2 regions of the Geobacillus sp. PLS 41 genome follow, and region 2 is predicted to be linked to the other one. Evidence: predicted binding sites of a transcription regulator. Region 2 holds the regulator's gene; the other holds the start of a gene.

Region 1 (7,888 bases), 310 kb from region 2:
GGTGCAAGGGGCTCTTGAGTTGATGTACGACTTGCAAGAGCATTTAAAAGAAATCACGGGCATGGATGCGGTCACCTTGCAGCCGGCGGCCGGCGCCCACGGCGAGTGGACCGGGCTGATGATGATCCGCGCTTACCATGAAGCAAACGGCGACTTCAACCGGACGAAAGTGATCGTCCCGGATTCAGCGCACGGGACGAACCCGGCGTCGGCAACGGTCGCCGGTTTTGAGACGGTGACGGTCAAATCGACCGCCGATGGACTTGTTGATTTAGAGGACTTAAAGCGCGTCGTCGGTCCGGATACAGCGGCGCTTATGCTCACGAATCCGAATACGCTCGGGCTGTTTGAAGAGCAGATCGTCGAAGTGGCTGAAATCGTCCACGCAGCCGGCGGCAAGCTGTATTATGACGGGGCGAATTTAAACGCCATTCTTGGCAAGGCGCGCCCGGGGGACATGGGCTTTGACGTCGTTCATTTGAACTTGCATAAAACGTTCACCGGCCCGCACGGCGGCGGAGGCCCAGGCTCAGGCCCGGTCGGGGTGAAAGCCGACCTCGTTCCGTTTTTGCCGAAGCCGGTCATCGAAAAAGGAGAAAACGGCTATTATCTCGATGACGACCGCCCGCAGTCGATCGGCCGCGTCAAGCCGTTTTACGGCAATTTCGGCATCAACGTCCGGGCGTACACGTACATCCGCTCGATGGGGCCGGACGGCTTAAAAGCGGTGAGCGAGTACGCCGTGTTAAACGCCAACTATATGATGCGGAGGCTTGCCGACTATTACGATTTGCCGTACGACCGCCATTGCAAGCACGAGTTCGTCCTGTCGGGACGCCGGCAAAAGAAACTCGGCGTCAGAACGCTCGACATCGCCAAACGGCTGCTTGATTTCGGCTTCCATCCGCCGACGATTTACTTCCCGCTCATCGTCGAAGAGTGCATGATGATTGAGCCGACGGAGACGGAGTCGAAAGAGACGCTTGACGCGTTTATTGACGCCATGATCCAAATTGCCAAAGAGGCGGAGGAAAATCCGGAAATCGTTCAAGAAGCGCCGCATACGACCGTTGTGAAGCGACTTGATGAAACGACCGCAGCGCGCAAGCCGATTTTGCGCTATCAAAAACCAAAACATAGCGACAACTGACGTTTGAGCATTGATGAGCGCTCGCTCCCTAACGGAGCGGGCCGTTTCTTTGTACGCCGGATGAGCCATTGACAAAAACGTTGAATTAGTTTATTATATAAACTAAGATCAAGAAAGAAAAAGCATGTGTCCATATGGAGAAGTTAGCCTTAACAGTCGGTGCACGGGCGCCCGACGGCTTGAGTGAAAAAGCGGATGGCCAAGAAGCCTGCACGGCAGGAATCGACGGATGCAGCAACCGCCATAATAGCGAGGCGCCCCTGCCCTTTCGCAAGACACGTTCGATCAATCAAATGAAAAGGATGACAGAGACGTGCGGACAGGAAACATTTCTCTTGTAAAAAAAATGAATAAACAGCTCGTCTTAAAATTGATTCGCGACCAGCATCCGATTTCGCGCGCCGATATCGCCAAGACAACCGGATTGAACAAGGCCACTGTCTCCGCGCTTGTTGACGAACTGATCGCCGAGCATTTCGTCCATGAAAGCGGAATCGGCGAGTCAACCGGCGGGCGCCGGCCGCTCATGCTTCGCTTCAACGCCGACGCCGGCTCGCTTATCGGCGTTGAGCTGGGGGTGAACTATTTGTATGCCGTGTTGACCAATTTAAACGCGGACATTCTTTGGGAGCAACGGCGTTCGTTCCGCCCGTCTGAAGGGCAGGAGGCGATCATCGGCGAAATGATGGAGCTCATCGAGGCGGCCATCCGCCGGGCGCCGGCGACACCGTACGGTGTGATGGGAATCGGCATCGGCGTGCCGGGCGTCGTCCATACCGAAAGCGGGACCGTTGTGTTTGCTCCGAACTTGCGCTGGGACGATGTCGCCTTGGCGGCTGTTTTGCGGCAACGGTGGCCTGAGCGTCCTGTCATTGTCGAGAATGAGGCGAAACTGGCGGCGCTTGGAGAAAAGTGGTTCGGCGCCGGCAACGAGTTCGCCCACTTTGTTTACATCAGCGCCGGAATCGGCATTGGCGCCGGCGTCGTTCTTCACCATCAGCTCTATCGGGGTGTCAGCGGCCTAGCTGGTGAAATCGGCCATCATACGATCGATGTCAACGGCATTCGCTGCAGCTGCGGCAACATCGGCTGCTGGGAAATGTATGCGTCGGAAAAATACATTGAGCGCCGTTTGGCTGAAGAAGGGCGTTCTGAATGGCTCGATGAACGCTTTTCCATCGCTGCGATGGCGTTGGCAGCAGAAAGCGATGAACAGCTGGCGCGCATTTTGGAGGAAACGGGGCGCTATCTCGGCGTTGGATTGTTGCAGGTGATTTATGCGTACAATCCAGAAGCAGTCATCATCGGCGGTCCGATTGCCCAAGCGGGCGAGTATGTGATCGGTCCGGCGCGCCAAGAAGTGAGAAAGCGGATTCTCGTCAAAAAAGAAAGCGAGCCGTCCATCATCTCCTCCAAGCTGAAAGAGAAAAGCTGCGCCATCGGCGCGGCTGCTTCGGTGCTTGAGGCGGTCGTCCTGCCGCCGGAATTTGCGGCGGTCTAGCGCATGCGAAAAGAGGCGCCTGCCTGTTTGGGCAGAGCGCCTTTTTGGTTAACGGGCTACGCTTTTTTCTTCACTTTCCCGGTCCATGTTTTAAATCCGCCTTTTAAATGGTACAAGTCGCGGTATCCTTTTCGGTAGAGCATTTGCGCGGCTCGCCCGCTGCGCAGTCCGTTTTGGCAGTACAAATAGATCGGCTGGTCTTTGCGCAATTCTTTCATGCGCATGCGAAGCTGCGTGAGCGGGATGTTGCGAGCCCCTAAAATATGTCCAGCCGCAAACTCATCCGGTTCGCGGACGTCGACGAGTTGCGCTTTTCGATAACCGGCGCGGAACTCTTCCTCTGTCAATGCTTTGACAATTCTCTTCTGCCAGAAGTACGTAATGACGGAATACACGATGATTGCGCCGAGAATAATGAGCAATGCTTCCACCCGTCATGCCTCCTTTCGCTTCGTCTGCTATTTCCTATTATATAAAGTCGCCGCCGGGAAGCAAAGAGGTTTTCGCGATGCCATTTTTCTTTCCTTCACCGGCGTTGTTTGCTAAACTAATAAAGGCGGCCAAAAGCGTCCCGCCCCTTGGCGGTGGTCGACAAGCCGCCGCAGCGTTTAGAGTATGGAACAATAGAGAAGGTGGAACGATGGCAAAAGAAGTATGGCGCTTTATCGATTCCGGCTATTGCCCGCCGGCGTTCAATATGGCGCTCGATGAGGCGCTTCTCGATTGGCACAGCGAAGGCAAAATTCCGCCGACGATCCGCTTTTATGGCTGGAATCCGCCGACGTTGTCGATTGGTTATTTTCAAAAAGTGGAGAAAGAAATTGATTTAGAGGCGGTCAAACGGCACGGCCTCGGCTTTGTCCGTCGGCCGACCGGCGGGCGCGGCGTCCTGCACGATAAAGAATTGACATACAGCGTGATCGTCTCCGAGTCGCACCCGGCGATGCCGAAGACGGTGACGGAAGCATACCGCGTCATTTCGCAAGGAATTTTAGAGGGATTTCGCTATCTTGGGTTGGATGCGTATTTTGCCGTGCCGAAAACGGAAGAAGAGAAGGCAGATTTGCGCAGCCCGCGCTCGGCCGTTTGTTTTGACGCGCCGTCATGGTACGAGCTTGTCGTTGAGGGGCGGAAAATCGCCGGCAGCGCGCAAACGCGGCAAAAAGGCGTCATTTTGCAGCACGGATCGATTTTGCTTGATCTGGACGAAGAGCTGCTGTTCAGCTTGTTTAAATATCCAAACGAGCGGGTGAAAGAGCGTCTGCAGCGCGATTTTAAAAAGAAGGCAGTCGCGATCAATGAGTTGACGAGCCGCACGGTGACGATCGAGGAAGCGAAAGAGGCGTTTTACAAAGGATTTGAAAAGGGATTGAACATCGTATTGGAACCGTACACGCTCACCGCCGAAGAGCGGGCGTACGTTGAAGAGCTGGCGCGGGCGAAATACGAAAGCGACGAATGGAACTTCAAGCGCTGAGCAGCGACGCGGTAAATCGTTCGTTTTCCGGCAAAAACAGCGGCACTCCCCCGTTTTTCTCCGCTTTTCGCCGTGTTTTGTTTTTTTTTGCTTGACAAAATGAAATCATTTGTTCTCTTTAACAATATATAGTATGATTTTCATAAAAAATCATACTATATATTGTTTTTTTCTGTTTGATATGGTAAGGTAAAGAAGACAGGACAACTTTGCCAAAAACATGAGAGATTATATAAAAGAGGAGAGATAGGAGAATGACGGTGGCGTCATCCGAAAAAATGAAGATCAATATTGACAAGCTGAACGAGGATATCCGCCTATTTCCGCAAGTGCATCCGATTACGCCGGATATGCACATCACCCATAAAGGCGTATCCCGTTTGGTCATGCTTGACCGGTATTCATTCAAAGATACGGAGAAGCTGACGCTCACACCGGGCGATTTCGTCGTGTTGACGATCAAGGAGGATCCGAAATTCCCGGCACGAGGGCTCGGGTTTATCGTCGACATCGATTGGGAGGCGAAAAAGGCGCGCGTGTTGATTGAAGACGAATACCGGCACGTGCTCGAAGGGGAAGAGGCGGAGACCGGCATTGTGGTTCGGTCGCTCGACATTATTGATAAGCCGCTCGAAATTTTCTATGAGCAAATCGCCAAGCGCAATGCGACTGGGCTGGCGGCGGTGGAAAAGACAGAAGAAAAGCGGAAAGAGTGGTTCGAAAAGTTTTATCAAGAGCTCGCAAGCTTGAATTTTGTTCCGGCCGGCCGCGTGTTGTACGGGGCGGGTTCGGGCAAGGAAGTGACGTATTTCAACTGCTATGTGATGCCGTTTGTGAAAGACTCGCGCGAAGGAATTTCCGAACATCGGAAGCAGGTGATGGAAATCATGAGCCGCGGCGGCGGCGTTGGGACGAACGGCTCGACATTGCGGCCGCGCCATACGCTTGCGCGCGGGGTGAACGGCAAATCGTCCGGGTCGGTCTCGTGGCTTGACGATATTGCGAAGCTGACCCACCTTGTCGAGCAAGGTGGCTCCCGCCGCGGCGCCCAAATGATTATGCTTGCTGACTGGCACCCGGACATTATCGAATTCATCGTCTCGAAAATGCAAAACCCGCGCATTTTGCGCTACCTGCTCGAAAATATGGAAGACGAAGGCATCAAAAAAGCAGCGCGCGACAAACTGAAATTTACGCCGCTCACCGAGCGGGAGCGGGCGATGTATGAAGCGATCGTCCGATACAAGAACGCGCCTGACTACGGCGGTTTCACTGAAGAAATCATCAAAGACGCCGAAGAAAAACTGCGCACCGGCGGTACATATACGGTGCACAACCCAGACTTTTTGACCGGTGCGAACATTTCCGTCTGCCTGACGAAAGAGTTCATGGAAGCGGTCGAAAAGGACGAAGAATACGCGCTCCGCTTCCCGGACGTGGAAACCTATTCCGAAGAGGAAATGCGCATTTACAACGAAAAATGGCATGAAGTCGGCGATGTACGCGAATGGGAGAAAATGGGCTATCGCGTCCGCGTCTACCGGAAAATCCGCGCCCGCGAACTGTGGAAGCTGATCAACATTTGCGCGACGTATTCAGCCGAGCCGGGCATTTTCTTCATCGACAACGCCAACGAAATGACGAACGCCCGCGCGTACGGGCAAAAAGTCGTTGCGACCAACCCGTGCGGGGAACAACCGTTGGCACCGTATTCGGTGTGCAATCTGGCCGCCATTAACTTGGCGAACATGGTGGACAAAGAACGGAAGGTCATTGACTACGAAAAACTGAAACGCACGGTCGAAATCGGGGTGCGGATGCAAGACAACGTCATTGACGCCACGCCGTACTTCCTTGAGGAAAACAAAAAACAAGCGCTCGGCGAGCGCCGCATCGGCCTTGGCGTCATGGGGCTTGCAGACTTGCTCATTTACTGCGAAAAAGCGTACGGCTCTGAGGAAGGAAACCAGCTTGTCGATGAGCTGTTCCGCACGATCGCCACGACCGCATACCGGGCATCGATCGAGCTGGCGAAAGAAAAAGGCAGCTTCCCGTTTCTTGTCGGCGAAACGGAGGAAGAGACGCGCAAGCTGCGTGAAGCGTTCATCAACACCGGCTACATGAAACGGATGCCGGAAGATATTCGTCAAGATATTTTGAAATACGGCATCCGCAACTCGCACTTGCTGACGGTGGCGCCGACAGGATCGACGGGAACGATGGTCGGCGTCTCAACCGGGCTTGAGCCGTACTTCTCGTTCTCGTACTACCGGAGCGGGCGCTTGGGCAAATTTATCGAAGTGAAAGCGGACATCGTCCAAGAATATTTGGACAAACACCCGGAAGCCGACCCGAACCACTTGCCGCCTTGGTTTGTGACGGCGATGGACTTGCCGCCGGAAGCGCACGCCGATGTGCAGTGCATCATTCAACGTTGGGTCGACTCGAGCTTGTCGAAAACGGTCAACGCGCCGAAGGGCTACACCGTCGAGCAAGTGCAAAAAGTGTACGAGCGTTTATGGCGTTGCGGTGCGAAAGGCGGAACCGTCTATGTCGACGGCAGCCGCGATGCACAAGTGTTGACGTTAAAGGCTGAGGAGAATCAGATTGAAGAGCAACTTGAACTGCTTCCAGAGGAGCTCGAGGAAAAAGAGACGAAACGCCCCGTCGTGCTCGTTGATACGATTCAAGATGTGCGCGCCACCGATGTGACAATCGGTTCCGAAATCGGCAATATTTGCCCGATTTGCCGCGAAGGGACGATCGAAGAGATCGGCGGCTGCAACACGTGCACAAGCTGCGGCGCGCAGCTGAAGTGCGGCCTGTAATGGCGATACGGATGGGTTTGAATGGATGAAACGCTGGTTTCCGTAGAGGAACCGGCGTTTTTTTTACATAAAAGGCAAAAGCCAAAATATAGTGGTAAAAGGAGGGAACGAAAGGGGGAGCGTCATGATTGTTCATGTCGTAAAGCGCGGGGAGACGCTTTGGCAGTTGGCTCAGCGTTACGGCGTTCCACTCGAGCGGATTGTCGCCGCCAATGAACTGAGCGACCCGAACCGGCTAGCCGTTGGCCAAGCGCTCGTCATCCCGGTTCCATATCGTTACCATACGGTCCGCACAGGGGAAACGTTATGGCAAATTGCGCGCCAGTATGGAGTGGCGGTCGAAGCGATTATACAGGCGAACCGGATCACGAATCCGTCGCTCCTTTATCCAGGGACAACGTTGTTCATCCCAGCGCGCATCCATACGGTGCGAAGCGGGGAGACGCTGGCGCAAATCGCTTCGTTCTACGGAGTGACGGTTCAGCAGCTGATCGAAGTAAACGATATTACCGATCCGAACCGGATCGTCCCCGGACAGCGGCTCATCATCCCGCCGGCGAAGCCGCTCATCGAGGTGAACGCATTTACGGTGGACCAAGGGGAGAAAGGAGCGGAGCAAGTGCGCGAAGTCGGCCGCCATTTGACCTATGCCGCGCCATTCGCCTACACGATCCGCGCCGATGGCGGGCTCAATCCGATCAATGATACAGCATTCATTCAGGCGGCTTATGCCGCCCGTGTCGTGCCGATGATGACGATCACGAACTTTACGTACCAAGACCCGGGCTCGAGGCTGGCGCAGACGATTCTGGCCGACGTTGCGCTGCAAACGCGATTGCTTGACAACGTCATTCAAGTGATGCGAGCAAAAGGGTACCGCGCGTTGAATGTCGATTTTGAAAATGTCTATCCGTCCGACCGCAAGCGGTATA
Region 2 (7,888 bases):
GTCTTGGTGTGGATCGCCGGCACCCCTAAAAGGCCGGTGATTTAAGGGGAAATACTGCTCTCCAACAGTGTTTCTCAAATTGAAAAACCTTGCAACACCATCACTTCATTCCTTGTGATTTCTCATAAATCAAGCGAATCCATTGTTTTTCATCAGCCTTCTAAGAAGGCCTGTGATGGAATGAAAAAGCAGTTTCACAACGACTCTTCTCCAGTTGAGAAGCCTTGGGACATCGAGTCGTCCTTCTCAACCAACATGACCGATTTTGCGAAAATCAGCGTTTCTCACCGGCCTTCTAGGCAGAATCTTTCGGTGCGACGATTCTCGGCTGCAACTCGATGAATTGGAGCGAAACAGCTGCCGCCCCATGGAGAATCTTTCTCTCGGCGGATGAACCGGCGTCAATGCGAAAGCGTCGGCGGGAACGATGCAGGAAAACGGAGGAAAGGGGGGATCGCCATGCCGGAATTGCCGGAGGTGGAAACGATCCGTCGTACGCTTTTGCCGCTTATTGTCGGAAAAACGATTGAGGATGTGCGCATCTTTTGGCCGAACATCATCCGCCATCCGCGAGACCCCGAGGAGTTTGCGGCAAGAATGATCGGACAGACGGTGCGTGGTTTGGAACGGAGAGGGAAGTTTTTGAAATTCCTGCTCGACCGCGATGCACTCATTTCCCATTTGCGCATGGAAGGGCGCTACGCCGTTGCTTCTGCCCTCGAGCCGCTCGAACCGCATACGCACGTCGTGTTTTGCTTCACGGACGGCAGCGAACTCCGTTACCGCGACGTGCGCAAGTTCGGAACGATGCACGTTTATGCCAAAGAAGAAGCTGACCGTCGGCCGCCGCTTGCTGAGCTTGGGCCGGAGCCGCTTTCCCCGGCGTTTTCCCCAGCTGTATTGGCGGAGCGGGCGGTGAAAACGAAACGGTCGGTCAAAGCGTTGCTCCTTGATCAGACGGTCGTGGCTGGGTTTGGCAATATTTATGTCGACGAATCGCTGTTTCGCGCCGGCATTCTTCCCGGCCGGCCGGCCGCCTCTCTCTCCAGCAAAGAGATCGAGCGCCTGCATGAGGAAATGGTGGCGACGATCGGCGAGGCGGTCATGAAAGGGGGAAGCACGGTGCGCACGTACGTGAACACGCAAGGGGAAGCGGGTGCGTTTCAGCATAGCTTGTTCGTCTACGGACGCAAAGGAGAGCCATGCAAACGATGCGGCACGCCGATTGAAAAAACGGTCGTCGCCGGCCGCGGCACGCATTATTGCCCGCGCTGCCAGCGCTAGGCGGCGTGTAAAAAGGAGAGAGGTTCCATGACGTTGACGATCGGATTGACCGGCGGGATCGCCAGCGGCAAAAGCACGGTGAGCGCGATGATGCGCGAGCTCGGCCTTCCGGTCATTGATGCTGACGAAGCGGCGCGCGCCGTCGTCCGACCGGGGGAAGACGCCTACCGTCAGATTGTCGCCGCCTTCGGTCCGGGCATTTTGCAGACAAATGGAGAGATCGATCGGGCGAAACTCGGGGCGATCGTGTTCAACGACGAAGAAGAACGGAAAAAGCTAAACGCCATCGTTCACCCGGCGGTGCGTCAGAAAATGCTCGCGGAGAAAGAAGCGCTCGTCCGTTCCGGGGCGAAAACGGTCGTATTGGACATTCCGCTTTTATTTGAAAGCGGATTGACATCCTGGGTCGATAAAGTACTTGTCGTGTATGTTGACGATGACATCCAGCTTCGCCGGCTGATGGAGCGGAACGGGTTCACTGAGGAAGAAGCGCGCGCCCGCATTCGCGCTCAATGGCCGCTGGCGGAAAAAATGAAGCGGGCCGACGCGGTCATCAACAATAACGGAACGAGGGAAGAGACACGCCGTCAGCTGTTGGCTATTTTGAAACAATGGGACGCCTTGGAAAAATAGGCGTCTTTTTTGTTCGCTTTCAGTCATTTTGTTCTCCACATTTCCTAAAAATATGATATACTATTTATACAAATATAAGAAAATAGTATAACATATATGAGAGGAGAACAAAGTGAATGAAGGCGAAAGTGGCGATTAACGGTTTCGGACGAATCGGACGGATGGTGTTCCGGCGCGCCATCAATTCCTCTGACCTCGACATTGTGGCGGTGAACGCCAGCTATCCGCCGGAAACGTTAGCCCATTTAGTGAAATATGACTCAAACCACGGCAAATTTGACGGTGAGGTCATCGCCTTGGAAGACGGCCTGCTCGTCAACGGCAAAAAAGTGAGGCTGTTAAACTCGCGCGACCCGAAACAGCTGCCGTGGAAAGAGCTTGATATCGATATTGTGATTGAAGCGACCGGAAAATTCAACGACCGCGAAAAGGCGAGCCTTCACCTTGAGGCAGGGGCGAAGCGCGTCATTTTAACCGCCCCGGGCAAAAATGAAGATGTGACGATCGTTGTTGGCGTCAACGAGCATATGCTTGACATCGACCGCCATTTCATCATTTCGAACGCCTCGTGTACGACAAACTGTTTGGCTCCGGTCGTCAAAGTGCTCGATGAAGCGTTTGGGATTGAAAACGGCCTGATGACGACGGTTCACGCGTATACGAACGACCAAAAAAACATCGATAACCCGCATAAAGATTTGCGCCGCGCCCGCTCATGCGCGCAGTCGATCATCCCGACGACAACGGGAGCGGCGAAAGCGCTTGGCCTAGTGCTGCCGCATTTAAAAGGGAAGCTTCATGGCATGGCGCTCCGCGTCCCGACGCCGAACGTCTCGCTCGTCGACTTGGTCGTCGACTTGAAGCGCGATGTGACGGTTGATGAGGTGAACGAGGCGCTGATCCGCGCTGCCGACGGCCCATTGAAAGGCATCTTGGATTTCACGATGGAGCCGCTTGTCTCGATCGATTTCAATACGAATCCGCATTCTGCGATTATCGACGGCCTGTCGACGATGGTGATGGAAGGGCGAAAAGTGAAAGTGCTCGCTTGGTATGACAATGAATGGGGCTATTCGTGCCGCGTCGTTGATTTAGCCCATCTTGTCGCGGCCAAAATGAATGAGCGTCTCAGCGTCAATGCGTAACAGCGGTTCGATGTGAAGCGCGCCGCCTGCGCTATGGCTTTTGCGATCCGCACAAACGGATCGGGCCACGGTGCGGGCGTGGGCGCTTTTTCTCTTTTTTATGCAAAAAAATTAAAAAAGCCTGTTGCAAAAACCCCCTAAACAAAGTATACTATGTCTCGTGAACTTCTTAACGGCAAGGGTAATGTGACTACTTAAAGGGTTAGGACCTCTTAGGACTAACTTTCCCCCGTGGTAGTTATACATGCCATTTTGCAACTCACCTTCTGTTTTTTTATTAGTTTGAGAAAATTGGTTAAAGGGGGATTCTTTTCATGGACACGATGGGTCGTCACGTTATCTCGGAACTTTGGGGATGCGACTTTGACAAACTGAATGATATTGATTTTATTGAAAAAACGTTCGTTGACGCCGCGTTAAAGTCGGGAGCGGAGATTCGCGAAGTGGCGTTCCATAAATTCGCTCCGCAAGGCGTAAGCGGGGTCGTCATTATTTCGGAATCGCATTTGACGATTCACACGTTTCCCGAACACGGCTATGCGAGCATTGATGTGTATACATGCGGCCATTTAGACCCGACGATTGCCGCCGATTACATTGCCGAAATGCTGGGCGCGCAAACGCGGGAAACGATTGAACTTCCGCGCGGCATGCGCCCGATCGAAGTGAAAAAGGCGCAGGCGCTGTAATTGGATAATGATAAACCGAAAGGAGCGTAAGCGAAACGCTCCTTTTTTTGCGCCCTCGGCGGTACAACAGCGGCGAAAATCATGGTATGATGGAAGAAAAAGAATGACTAGGGAGACGTGGCAATGAGCATGTGGAAAACACTCAAATACGCCTTCACAAACCATTGTGAAACGCGGGAAAATCATGAAGATGAAGAGCTAAGAAGCCATTATTACAAAGCGACGAACCGCGCCGTCATCGATGCGGTCAAGGAGCTGCTCTCGTCGCTGCCCGGCGCCGAGCTCGTTTCTGTTTCCGAAGAGCGCGGCGAAATTTGTGCGCAAACAAAGCGCGGCAAAAAGTTGTTCATCGTCGCTACCGTCATTTCCGTGCGGCCGTTTGAAACGGCGGTCGACTTTTCCGCGACGACGGAGACGAAGCTATTGCCGTTTGATTTTGGGCATAGCCGGGCGGTCATTCTCGATTTGTATCGGAAGCTCGACGCCCGCCTGCCCTATATCGGTTCCGGACTGAACAGCTAACTATATCTTGTCTGCTTTCGTCCATTCCGGTATGATAGAAAATAAGAAGATCAACGGAGTGGATGTTATGCGATGTCCTTCATGCCATCATCAAGGCACGCGCGTGCTTGACTCGCGCCCGGTTGAAGAGGGTCGTTCGATCCGCCGCCGGCGGGAGTGCGAACAGTGCCATTATCGGTTTACGACGTTTGAGCGGATCGAGGAGCCGCCGCTGATTGTTGTGAAAAAAGAGGGAACGCGCGAAGAATTCAGCCGGGAGAAAATTTTGCGCGGCTTGATCAAAGCGTGCGAGAAGCGGCCGGTGGCGCTCGAGGAGCTTGAAAAAGTGACGCAGGAAATTGAGCGCGAACTGCGCAATCAAGGCGTCTCGGAAGTGAAAAGCGAAACGATCGGCGAAATGGTGATGGAGCGCCTGTCACACATCGATGAGGTCGCCTATGTCCGCTTCGCTTCCGTCTATCGGCAGTTTAAAGATATTAATGTGTTCATTGAAGAACTGAAAGAGCTGATCAAAAAAGGGCAACGGTAAAAAGGGCTTTGGCGTTAGGCGGCAAGCCCTTTTTTCAACGTCTTTTCGGCAGGAAAGGGGAGAGCCGGTTTGAAACGAATACGGCGGAATGGAAGGTCGGAGCGATGCAGCACCATTGGAAAGAGCTGATTGCTGTCGACCGTTATACCGTGCAAAGCCGTGGGGTGTTGCAAGAGGTGGACCGTAAAGTGCTGACGCTGCTTTACCAGCCGCTCATCGGCTGCCGGGCGTTGGCGCTTTATATGACGCTTTGGGGGAGCTTGAGCTGCTTGACGGCCAGGAAGCGACCCATCATCGGCTTATGGCGCTCATGCAGTGCGGACTGCCGGACATTTACAGCGAACGGTTGAAACTCGAAGGAATCGGGCTGCTCGACACATACGTCCACGCTCCAGAGGCGGATGAACCGAAGCTGTTTCTTTATGAGCTGCGTCCGCCGCTGGCGCCAGACCAGTTTTTCCGCGACGAGATGTTGAGCGTTTTTTTGCACCGGCAAGTCGGCCGCCACTTGTTTATCCAGCTGAGCAACTTTTTTGCCCGTCCTTCCATTGATGAAACGAAATTCACCCAGGTGACGCGGTCGTTTTCCGACGTGTTTTCGGCCGTGCCCGCTGAACAAATCGTCGCCGGCCTCAGCGAAGAAGCCGGGCCCGAGCTGCTTGAAGGGAAGGATCACATCAGGCGGGATGAGGCGTCGTATGTGCTCGATGATGATGTATTCGACTTTGAGCTGTTTTTTGCCGGCCTGTCCAAGCAGCTTGTGCCGCGCCGGGCTGTGACAGCGAAAGTGAAGGAAGCGATTAAAAAGCTGGCGTTTTTATACGGCATTCCGCCGCTTGAGATGCAAAAACTGGTCCTTGGCGTCATCGATCCGGCCTATCATATCGATATTGACGCGTTGCGCCGGGCGGCGCGCGAATGGTATGAGCTCGAACATGGCGGTGTCGAGCCGCGCCTCGTCGAACGAGTGCAGCCGCTCGCCTACCGGACGATGGAAAACATCGAACCGCGCACAAAAGAGGAGCAACTAATGAAACAGCTGGAAACAATTTCCCCGCGCCAGCTGCTGAAAGAGATTTCAGGCGGCGCTGAGCCGTCGCTTGCTGATTTGCAGTTGATCGAAGACATTATGTTCCAGCAGCAGCTGCTCCCCGGAGTTGTCAACGTGCTCATTTATTATGTCATGCTCCGGACGAATATGAAGCTGTCGAAAAAATACGTAGAAAAAATCGCCAGCCATTGGGCGCGCAAAAAGGTGAAAACCGTGAAGGAAGCAATGGAACTGGCGAAAGAAGAGGCGAAAACATACCAAAACTGGGCGAACGAAAAGGAAAAAGGGACGCGGACGGTGCGCAAAGTCGTGCGCACGGAAATCGTCCCGGACTGGCTGAACATGGATTACAGCCAGCCGGATGATGATGATTTTGACGTCGAACAGGCGCGCAAAGAGCTTGAGGAACGGCTGAAAAAATACCGTGATGAATCATAGAGGGAAAAGCCATGGAACGAGTAAACCACCTGTTGCAGCGGTTGCTTGGCAATCAACGGTTTAAACAACGCTACGAACAAATGAAACGCTACATTTTGGAGCATCCGGACGTGCAGCCGTTTTTGCGGGCGCACGAACGGCAATTGTCGGCCGATGCGGTTGACCGCAGCTTGATGAAGCTGTATGAGTTCATCGAGCAGCACGGGAATTGCCGCCAATGTCCGGGCCTTGAGCGATGCAACAACATGCTGCCGGGGTACCATCCAAATTTGGTGGTCAACGGTGGAAGGATCGACGTTGAGTACGACCGCTGCCCCAAAAAAGTGCAGCATGACGAGCGAAAACGGCAAGAGTCGCTCATTCAAAGCATGTTCATGCCGCGCGAAATCTTGCGTGCTTCGCTCTCTGACGTCGATCTCAATGACGATGGGCGGATCAAAGCGATCCGATTTGCCGAGCGGTTTGTGGCGGAATACGAGCCAGGGAAAAAAATGAAAGGCTTGTATTTGCACGGATCGTTTGGGGTGGGCAAAACGTATTTGCTCGCCGCGATCGCCAACGAGCTGGCGAAGCGAAACGTTTCGTCGCTGATCGTCTACGTGCCCGAGCTGTTTCGTGAGATGAAACATTCGCTTCAAGACCAGACGATGAACGAAAAGCTTGATTATATCAAAAAAGTGCCGGTGCTGATGCTCGATGACCTTGGGGCGGAGGCGATGTCAAGCTGGGTGCGCGATGATGTATTTGGCCCGATCTTGCAATACCGGATGTTTGAAAACTTGCCGACGTTTTTCACGTCGAACTTTGATATGCAGCAGCTCGCCCATCATTTGACGTATTCGCAGCGCGGCGAAGAAGAGAAGGTGAAGGCGGCGCGCATTATGGAGCGAATCCGCTATTTGGCCTATCCGATTGAAATCACTGGACCGAACCGCCGTGAGCAAAATATATAAAGGCGATTTGAAACGTTGCCGTTTGCACAGGCATGTTGATTAACCCATAAAAACTAGTTGAGCAGGTTCTGTTTCTAGCTTTTCTGCCGTAGTCGGCAAGCGGTTCGTTTGCCGACTGGGGCTGACCCAAAAGGGTAATTTCCCTTAAACAAAACACAACATATTTGTTTTATGCCTGTATACGGTAATAAGAAAGGGTGTCCCGATCCTTTTGGGGCACCCTCTCCTCGAACAATGAACGCCGCTAAGCTTTGTGGTTTTTTAGTCTAAACAGCCCGTTGTCCCCATATATATAAACCAAGCATTCCTTTCGGGCTAAAGGGGGGACAGCGGGTGATCGAAATCCATTTTGACGAGGCAAGCGAAGCGGAAAAAATTGGTTGGGCTGCTAGATCACCGGCAACCGGATGACGGTCCGCTGTTTCATGCCGCTTATGACGGGAACAAAACCGTGGCGGTTTACATACAGGGCGAGGAGAAGCGTGTGCTTGAGGAGCATATCATCCCAGCGATGACGGCGTTTATGCAGGAGGTGATGGAAGACCGGCTGCTGCTATCCATCATTGCCAATGTTTTTTATTTCCGCGACGTCGAAGAACAGCAGCAAATTTTGGCCCTCGCTCATTCGTTTTTGGACGGCGAGC

The links. Region 2 encodes NrdR, which represses ribonucleotide reductase genes. Its sites were predicted from a motif close to AACACNATATATNGTGTT; they were not measured.
Region 1: ACVX3G_RS08290 (vitamin B12-dependent ribonucleotide reductase) is a predicted target of NrdR. The motif match lies at 4,280-4,297, and genes of this name have one in related genera.

What each region holds. Positions count from the first base shown of each region.
Region 1 is NZ_CM151395.1:1,669,498-1,677,385, forward strand. Features, by position in the region: gene gcvPB (aminomethyl-transferring glycine dehydrogenase subunit GcvPB) at 1-1,150, shown strand, start outside; gene ACVX3G_RS08275 (ROK family transcriptional regulator) at 1,464-2,651, shown strand; gene ACVX3G_RS08280 (rhodanese-like domain-containing protein) at 2,708-3,082, opposite strand; gene ACVX3G_RS08285 (lipoate--protein ligase family protein) at 3,292-4,128, shown strand; gene ACVX3G_RS08290 (vitamin B12-dependent ribonucleotide reductase) at 4,383-6,956, shown strand; gene ACVX3G_RS08295 (glycoside hydrolase family 18 protein) at 7,081-7,888, shown strand, end outside.
Region 2 is NZ_CM151395.1:1,361,764-1,369,651, forward strand. Features, by position in the region: gene mutM (DNA-formamidopyrimidine glycosylase) at 460-1,284, shown strand; gene coaE (dephospho-CoA kinase) at 1,312-1,917, shown strand; gene ACVX3G_RS06740 (glyceraldehyde-3-phosphate dehydrogenase) at 2,034-3,062, shown strand; gene speD (adenosylmethionine decarboxylase) at 3,377-3,751, shown strand; gene ACVX3G_RS06750 (aminotransferase class IV) at 3,875-4,273, shown strand; gene nrdR (transcriptional regulator NrdR) at 4,341-4,802, shown strand; partial or broken gene ACVX3G_RS06760 (replication initiation and membrane attachment family protein) at 4,907-6,291, shown strand; gene dnaI (primosomal protein DnaI) at 6,303-7,244, shown strand; partial or broken gene ytxC (putative sporulation protein YtxC) at 7,578-7,888, shown strand, end outside.